2 regions of the Cyanobium sp. Tous-M-B4 genome follow, and region 1 is predicted to be linked to the other one. Evidence: predicted binding sites of a transcription regulator. Region 1 holds the regulator's gene; the other holds the start of a gene.

Region 1 (4,415 bases):
CGAACTGCAGCAGGGCCTCCAGCTCCAAGGAGCGGTTATCGGGGCGCAGGCTGGCCACCAGCTCCTGCACGACCCCAGGCGCCGTGAACTCACCCGGCAACCCCAACCAGGGCCCCAGGGTTTCTGGCCGGGCTGTGAGCAGCAGCGCCCCCTGCTCAAGGCGCTGCACCGCCTGCTTAAAGCGGGGGCTGGCCGCTTGGTTGAGCTCATCGATCTGGGAGACGTCAAGGGCCTGCTCCAGCACCCCCCGACCCGACGCGATCAACACCAGGTCGTCGTCGATCAGCGCCGTAGCGATCGGCACCGGGCTGGTGCCCACCAGGGCACCACGGCCACTGATCAAGCCCATGCCGCGGTAGCTGCTGATCTGCAGGTCGGTGCCCGCAAGACTGCGGGTCTGCCAGAAGCGCTGCAGGAAGCGGCGGGCGCCGTCAGCGTCGCGACTGCGCAGGGCCAGCAACCAGCCATCGGGCGCCGCCCCGGGCTCTGAGGCCAGTAGGGCAAAGCCGAGTTCGCGGCCCAACCAGGGGGCCAGCTCGCCGGGATAGTCGAGGCCGGCAGCAGCGAAAGCACCATCCCTAAGGCCGGCGACCGCCTCAGCCGCCTGGCGGCGCTGGCGGGGGGGAGCCACCGCCCGGGCGTAACCCACCGGCTGCTCGCCATCGCTGAGCAAATAGAGGCTCAGGGCGGCTTGGCGGGGCACAAAGCGGGCCGCCCGGGGCGAAACCAGCTGCTGGTGCTGCAGCTGCAGGGGGGAGCGCTGCAGCACCAGCCACCAGCCACCCGCCGCCAGGCTCAGCAACAGCAATGTCACCGCCAGCACGACCGCCAAAAACGGGCGGGCCTTCATGCGCCCCACGCAGGATGGGTCCATCTTGACCCCAAGCCACCCCGTCTGCCCGCCATGGCACCTATCGAGACGACACCGCAGACAATCCGGGCCCGCGACCTGCAAGAGCGGCTGGAGCGGGGCGAGGCGATCCAGCTGGTGGACGTGCGCGAAGACACCGAACTGGAATTGGCCCGCCTGCCCCATGCCGTGGTGCATCTGCCCCTAGGCCGATCTAACGAGTGGATTGGCCAGCTCAACCAGCTGCTCGACCGCGACCGACCCGTAGCCGTGCTGTGCCACGCCGGCGTGCGCAGCTGGCATCTGGGCTGCTGGCTGATGCAGGAACACGGCTTTGGTGCGGTCTGGAACGTGCAAGGGGGCATCGACGCCTGGAGTGTGGAGGTGGATCCGGCCGTACCCCGCTACTGACACCCGCTGGGCTGCGTACGATCGCCTCACTCCTGCGGCGCCCGCTTGCAGTCCGCCTCCCCTAGGCCCTTGCCCGCCAGGCAGCAGGAAGTACTGCAGCTCGCCGTTCGCCACTACGTCGACACGATGGAGCCGGTGGGCAGCCAGACCCTGGTGCGCCGTTTTGGCCTGCAGGCCAGCCCGGCGACGGTACGTTCAGCCATGGGGGCCCTGGAGCAGCGTGGCCTGCTCACCCAGCCCCACCCCTCCGCTGGCCGAATCCCCAGCCAGCAGGGCTACCGCACCTACGTTGATCAGCTGCTGCCCGCGCCAGGTGCGGCCGCCCTGCAGCTGGAGCGCGAACTCACCGGACTCAGCCTGCAGTGGGCAGCCCTCGACGATCTGCTGCTGCATCTGAGCCGGCGCCTGGCAGATCTCACAGGCCTGCTCAGCCTGATCACCAGGCCCCAACGTCAGCAGTCCCAGCTGCAGGCCCTACGACTGGTGGCCAGTGGTGAACGCCTGCTGGTGTTCCTGGTGGAGGGGGGCGCCACCGCCAGCAGCCTCAACTTGCGGCTGCCGTGCCTTGCGGTAGCGGAACTGGCGTCCCTGGAGCGCTGGGTCGCGGCCCAGCTGGATGGCGGCAGCATCGACTGGGCCGCCCTGCCCTCCCACCTCAGCAGCAGCGGCGCGGTATTGCGCCAAGCGCTGGCTAGCCATGGGCAGTCGCGGCAGCTAGAGGGCGAAGGCGCTGTGGCGACGGGGCTAGCTGGCCTGCTGGCCCAGCCGGAATTCAGCCAGACCCTCAGCCTGCGCCCCTTAGTGGAGCTGGTGGAGGATGCGCCCCAACAGCTCCTGCCCCAGCCGGGCATTTGGATCGGCGCTGAGCATCCCCACCGGGCCCTGCACCAGTGCGCCGTGGTGCAGGCCAACTACCGCAGCGGCGACGGCGGCGTGGGCCAGGTGGCCCTAGTGGGGCCAATGCGCATGGCCTACGCCACGGCCCGAGCCGCCGTGGGCTCGGTGGCCCAGGCACTGGAAAGGCTTTTGGGTTAACTCAATATTTTCCCAACTACGATTAGTACCCTGATGACTTGTCCAATCCGAACACCCGCGTGGATCACCAATCGGCAGGAGTGATCCTGAGACTTCTCAACCTGGTCGCGCTGGCCGACGGTGGGGTCTCCCTTGAAGAAGAAAGTCTTCTGGAGTCGCTAAGCGAGCAATACAAACTCCAGGCCAAATTCGTCACCTGGGAAGATCAGGTATCTGATCCAGCCTGCATCGAGGAGCTGGCCGCCTTGATAAATCCGGAGCAACGGGAACTGGCCATGAAAACCGCCGTGATGGTGGCTTCCGCATCAAGGCACCAGCAGGATGATGAATTCATCTGCGAGCAAGAGCGCGAGATCCTTTCTCGTCTTGCCACCGGCCTCGAGCTGAGCCCCGATCAGCTGCAATCAATCGAGAGCGCGGCGGCCGAGGAGATCAAGGAGCACCCCAACCTGTGGCAGGTGCTGTTTTCGCTTTTCGGCAATCGTTTCGACTTCCCGGTCTTGGGCTGATGCCAGCAGGCTGGGGTCAGCCTCCCATCTTGTCGCCGAGCTTCTCGGCCACCGTGTTCACATCCTTGTCGCCGCGGCCCGAGAGGTTGAGGACCACCTCGGTGCCAGGGGCCAGGGTGGGGCAGAGCTTCTCCAGCCAGGCGAAGGCGTGGGCCGTTTCCAGCGCCGGGATGATGCCCTCCAGGCGACACAGAAGCTGCAGGGCATCGAGCGCCTCGGTGTCGGTTACGGCGCCGTATTCAGCCCGACCGATGGTTTTGAGGTAGCTGTGCTCGGGGCCCACGCCGGGGTAATCGAGGCCGGCACTGATCGAGTGGGCCTCCTGCACCTGGCCCTCCTCGTCCTGCAGCAGCAGGCTCATGGCGCCGTGCAGCACGCCAACGCGGCCCTCGGTGATGGTGGCGGCATGGCGGCCGGTGGCCACGCCATCGCCGGCGGCCTCCACCCCCACCAAACGCACGTCCGTGTCCTGCACGAAGGGATGGAACAGGCCCATGGCATTGGAGCCCCCACCAACGCAGGCCACCAGCACATCGGGATTGCGGCCAAAGGCCTCGTGGCACTGGCGCTTGGTTTCCTCACCGATCACGGCGTGGAAGTCGCGCACCAGCATCGGGTAGGGATGGGGCCCGGCCACCGAGCCAAGAATGTAGTGGGTGCTCTCCACGTTGGTCACCCAGTCGCGGATCGCTTCGCTGGTGGCGTCCTTGAGGGTGGCGGTGCCAGCGGTGACCGGCTGCACCGTCGCCCCCAGCAGCCGCATGCGGAAAACGTTGAGGGCCTGACGGCGCATGTCCTCGGCGCCCATGTACACCACACACTCCAGACCGAAGCGGGCGCACACGGTGGCGGTGGCCACGCCGTGCTGACCGGCGCCGGTTTCGGCAATGATCCGTTTTTTGCCCATGCGCAGGGCCAGCAGCGCCTGACCGAGGGCGTTGTTGATCTTGTGGGCGCCGGTGTGGTTGAGGTCTTCGCGCTTCAGCCAGATGCGCGGACCGCCCTCGGGCCGGCGGTAGTGCTCGGTGAGCCGCTCCGCTTCATAGAGGGGATTGGGCCGCCCCACATAGGTGCGCAGCAGGTGGTTGAGCCGATCGGTAAAAGCAGGATCCTTCCAGGCCTCAGCCGCGGCCTGCTCCAACTCCGCCAGCGCGGGAATCAGGGTTTCAGGCACGTACTGGCCGCCGAACTGGCCGTAGCGGCCCAGACTGTTGGGGCGAGCTGCGCGCTCCAGGGCCGCTGGATCGACGCCGCTGGCTGCGGAGAGGGGAGAGACGGTGCTTGTCACCGGTGTCGGAGCAATATCAACTCAGCGTAAGAAGCGGCCACGGCCAAGGGCGCAAAGAACGGTCACGGGCGCAAAGAGGTGAGAGAGCTAATGGGCCTGCTCAAGCTGACGGGTGGATGATGGGCTGATGCCAACCACCACCCCCAGGCCCTACGAGCCACTGCGCAAAATGCGCGTTATCTGCCACGGCCTGCGCCTGGCCATGCGCGACAAGGCAGTGGCCTACAAGGTAGTGCTGGCAGCTGGGCTCCTGGCGATCGCCTTCGCCCAGCGGGCCTGGCTGGATTTCGGTCTGGTGCTGGTGACCACGGCGTTGGTGCTT
Region 2 (4,415 bases), on a different contig from region 1:
AATTGAGCTGCCTAGCTCAGCGGCATTCACCAAAACGGTGACCTCGTCGGCCTCCACTTCGGCGAAACCACCCATCAGGGCGATCGTTGACCAAGCGCCGCCGGAGCGCAGACGCATTACGCCTGTATCCAGTGCTGCCAGCATGGTGACGTGGCCAGGCAGGATACCTACCTGCCCAGTAGTGCTTGGCAGGATTACCTCTTCGGCGGTTCCATCAAAGACGCTCTGATCAGGGGCCAGAACGCGGAGGGTGAGACTCATGGGTAGGGGTCCTCAGGGAAAAGAGGGTATCAACCCTTGGCGTCGGCAAGAATCTTGGCGGCCTTGGCTCTCACCTGGTCGATGTTGCCCACTAGGTAGAAGGCAGCTTCAGGTAGGTCGTCAAGCTCGCCGGCCAGAATCATGTTGAAGCCCTTGATCGTGTCGTCCAGCTTGACGTACTCACCCTTTTGACCAGTAAAGATCTCAGCCACGAAGAAGGGCTGGGAGAGAAACTTCTCAATCTTGCGGGCCCGGTCAACCGTCCGGCGGTCGTCCTCGGAGAGTTCGTCGAGACCAAGAATCGCAATGATGTCTTGGAGCTCTTTGTAGCGCTGCAGGGTGCTTTGCACGGAGCGTGCAGTGCGGTAGTGCTCATCACCTACCACGGCCGGCTGAAGCATGGTGCTGGTGGAATCCAGAGGATCCACGGCCGGGTAGATGCCCTTGGAAGCCAGGCCGCGGCTCAACACGGTGGTGGCGTCTAGGTGGGCAAAGGTGGTGGCAGGTGCCGGGTCGGTGAGGTCGTCTGCAGGTACGTAGACGGCCTGGATCGAAGTGATCGATCCTTCCAGGGTGGAGGTGATGCGCTCTTGCAGCATGCCCACATCGGTGCCGAGGGTGGGCTGATAGCCCACAGCAGAGGGCATGCGGCCCAGCAGTGCTGAAACCTCAGAGCCGGCCTGCACGAAGCGGAAGATGTTGTCGACGAACAGCAAGACGTCTTGCTTGTTGGTGTCGCGGAAGTGCTCAGCCATGGTGAGTGCCGAGAGGCCCACGCGCATGCGGGCGCCAGGGGGCTCGTTCATCTGGCCGTAGCAGAGAGCAACCTTCGATTTGGAAAGGTCGTCGGGATTGATCACACCCGACTCCTTGAACTCCTCATAAAGATCATTGCCTTCCCGGGTGCGCTCGCCAACGCCAGCGAACACGGAAACGCCGCCGTGCTCCTTGGCGATGTTGTTGATGAGCTCTTGGATCAGTACGGTCTTGCCAACGCCGGCACCGCCGAACAGGCCAACCTTGCCCCCTTGGCGGTAAGGAGCCAGCAGGTCAATAACCTTGATACCGGTCTCAAAAACCTTGGGCTTGGTCTCCAGCTCAGTGAGGCTGGGGGCGGCGCGGTGGATCGAAGCGGTCACGGTGGTGGTTACTGGACCCTGCTCATCCACCGGCTCGCCGAGCACGTTGAAGATGCGACCGAGGGTGGCCTCGCCCACGGGTACGCAGATCGGGGCGCCCGTATCTACAGCTTCCATGCCACGCACCAAGCCGTCGGTGGTGCTCATGGCCACAGCACGGACTCGGTGATCGCCCAACAGCTGTTGGACCTCAGCTGTTAAAGCGACTAGCTGGCCGGCCGAATTTTTGGCTTCAATTCGAAGCGCGTTGTAAATCTTGGGCAGCTTGCCGGCCGGGAATTCAACATCTAAAACCGGGCCAATCACCTGCCGGACGGTGCCTTTGGTGCCGGTGGCGGTAGCAGCTGCCATAGGTAAGGAAATCTCGGGGAAGCGCAGGGGGAATCAGCCCGCCTGAAGCGGCGCAACCTTACCACTGCGATAGGCGCGGGCTTCTGTTCAGCCCCTGTTCACCCCGGTGGTTCGGTCACCCGCACGGTCTGGGCCTGGGCACTGGAGCTTGGTTGGGCATAAATTGGCACTCGTTGAGCTCGAGTGCTAAATCGCCTCTCAGGCCCACTCCAGTTCACTGTTCTGTGGCGTCTCAGGCGCCATGTCATTGCTCTCGCAATCCATCCATGGCTGCTGTTTCTCTCAGCGTCTCCACGGTTAAGCCCCTCGGAGATCGCATTTTTATCAAGGTGTCCGAATCGGAGGAGAAAACCGCCGGCGGCATTCTTCTGCCTGACACCGCTAAGGAAAAGCCCCAGGTGGGCGAAGTGGTGCAGATCGGCCCAGGCAAGCGCAACGACGACGGCAGCCGCCAGGCTCCTGAGGTCAGCGTTGGCGACAAGGTGCTCTACAGCAAGTATGCCGGCACCGACATCAAGCTCGGCAGCGACGAGTTTGTGCTGCTTTCCGAGAAGGACATCCTCGCCATCGTCAACTGACGACTGGCCTATTACTGAATCCGACCTAACCCCATAAGGAAATCGCCTTCCATGGCTAAGCGCATTATTTACAACGAGAACGCTCGCAGAGCTCTCGAAAGAGGTATCGACATTCTGGCTGAGGCCGTTGCTGTCACCCTTGGACCTAAGGGTCGCAACGTGGTGCTGGAGAAAAAGTTTGGTGCACCCCAGATCATCAACGACGGCGTCACCATCGCCAAGGAAATTGAGCTCGAGGACCACATCGAGAACACTGGTGTTGCCCTGATCCGTCAGGCCGCCTCCAAAACCAACGATGCCGCCGGCGACGGCACCACCACCGCCACGGTTTTGGCCCATGCCATGGTCAAGGCAGGCCTGCGCAACGTGGCTGCCGGCGCCAATGCGATCACCCTCAAAAAGGGCATCGACAAGGCTTCCGATTTCCTCGTAGGCAAGATCAAGGAGCACGCCAAGCCCATCTCCGACTCCAGCGCCATCGCCCAAGTGGGCACCATCTCCGCCGGCAACGACGAAGAGGTGGGGCGCATGATCGCCGATGCGATGGACAAGGTCGGTAAGGAAGGTGTGATCTCCCTGGAAGAAGGGAAATCGATGACCACCGAGTTGGAGGTCACCGAAGGCATGCGCTTCGACAAGGGCTACATCTCGCCCTACTTCGCCACCGACACCGAGCGCATGGAAGCGGTGCTCGAAGAGCCCTACATCCTGCTCACCGACAAGAAGATCGGCCTGGTGCAGGACCTCGTGCCCGTGCTTGAGCAGATCGCCCGTACAGGCAAGCCCCTGCTGATCATTGCCGAGGACATCGAGAAGGAAGCCCTCGCCACCCTCGTGGTCAACCGCCTGCGCGGCGTGCTCAACGTGGCGGCAGTCAAGGCACCTGGTTTCGGTGATCGCCGCAAGGCCATGCTCGAGGACATCGCCGTTCTCACCAACGGTCAGCTGATCACCGAAGACGCCGGTCTCAAGCTGGAGAACGCCAAGTTGGAGATGCTGGGCACCGCCCGCCGCATCACCATCAACAAGGACACCACCACCATCGTGGCCGAAGGCAACGAAGTGGCTGTCAAGGCGCGCTGCGAGCAAATCCGCAAGCAGATGGACGAAACCGACTCCTCCTATGACAAGGAGAAGCTGCAAGAGCGTCTGGCCAAGCTGAGCGGCGGTGTGGCCGTGGTCAAGGTGGGTGCCGCCACCGAGACCGAGATGAAGGACAAGAAGCTGCGCCTGGAAGACGCCATCAACGCCACCAAGGCGGCCGTTGAAGAAGGCATCGTTCCTGGTGGTGGCACTACGTTGGCCCACCTAGCCCCCGCCCTCGAGGAGTGGGCTGCGGCCAACCTCTCTGGCGAGGAGCTGATCGGCGCCCACATCGTGGCCTCCGCCCTCACCGCGCCTTTGATGCGCATCGCTCAAAACGCTGGCGTGAATGGCGCTGTCGTGGCTGAAAACGTGCGTAACAAGCCCTTCAACGAGGGCTACAACGCCGCCACCGGCGAGTACGTCGACATGCTGGCTGCCGGTATCGTCGACCCCGCCAAAGTGACCCGCTCCGGTCTGCAGAATGCCGCCTCCATCGCCGGCATGGTGCTGACCACCGAATGCATCGTGGCCGACATGCCAGATAAGAAAGATGCTGCTCCCGCCGGTGGCGGCATGGGTGGCGGCGACTTCGACTACTGATAGCGAGATGGGGCCTTTGTGGCCCCACTCCTTCATCGGCACCGAGGGCAGAGGATTTTCCTTCTGCCCTTTTTTTGTTCCCGTTCAGCCAAGTGGGTCTAGCCATCCCGGCTGTATCGGTTGCCACCTTTAAGAGCCCTTTTGGTAGCAGTTGCTACATGTCTTGGGTCCGTTGGCCTTCAGGGTGGCGCCTGCTTTTGGCTCAGCTGTGCCGCTGCTTTTTGCAACCGATCTGGCCCTTCGCAGTGCCAACAATGGTTTTGTGCTGGTGAGTGCTGCCCTGGTGCTGATGATGACGCCAGCTCTGGCCCTCTTTTATGCGGGCTTTGTGCGCAGCCGCAACGTGCTTAACACCATGGTGATGAGCTTCACCGCCATGGCCCTGGTGAGTGTGCTCTGG

Evidence for each region. Region 1 encodes HrcA, which represses chaperone genes, less so after heat shock. Its sites were predicted from a motif close to TTAGCACTCNNNNNNNNNGAGTGCTAA; they were not measured.
Region 2: the regulator HrcA is predicted to act here: its motif matches at 1,915-1,941, upstream of groES (co-chaperone GroES).

The regions. Positions count from the first base shown of each region.
Region 1 is NZ_JAGQBA010000001.1:542,770-547,184, reverse strand. Features, by position in the region: gene KBY73_RS02805 (DUF3352 domain-containing protein) at 1-874, opposite strand, end outside; gene KBY73_RS02800 (rhodanese-like domain-containing protein) at 905-1,261, shown strand; gene KBY73_RS02795 (heat-inducible transcriptional repressor HrcA) at 1,388-2,296, shown strand; gene KBY73_RS02790 (hypothetical protein) at 2,377-2,805, shown strand; gene trpB (tryptophan synthase subunit beta) at 2,822-4,093, opposite strand; gene KBY73_RS02780 (diacylglycerol kinase) at 4,221-4,415, shown strand, end outside.
Region 2 is NZ_JAGQBA010000006.1:130,833-135,247, forward strand. Features, by position in the region: gene atpC (ATP synthase F1 subunit epsilon) at 1-261, opposite strand, end outside; gene atpD (F0F1 ATP synthase subunit beta) at 291-1,751, opposite strand; gene groES (co-chaperone GroES) at 2,018-2,329, shown strand; gene groL (chaperonin GroEL) at 2,381-4,015, shown strand; gene KBY73_RS12625 (ammonium transporter) at 4,224-4,415, shown strand, end outside.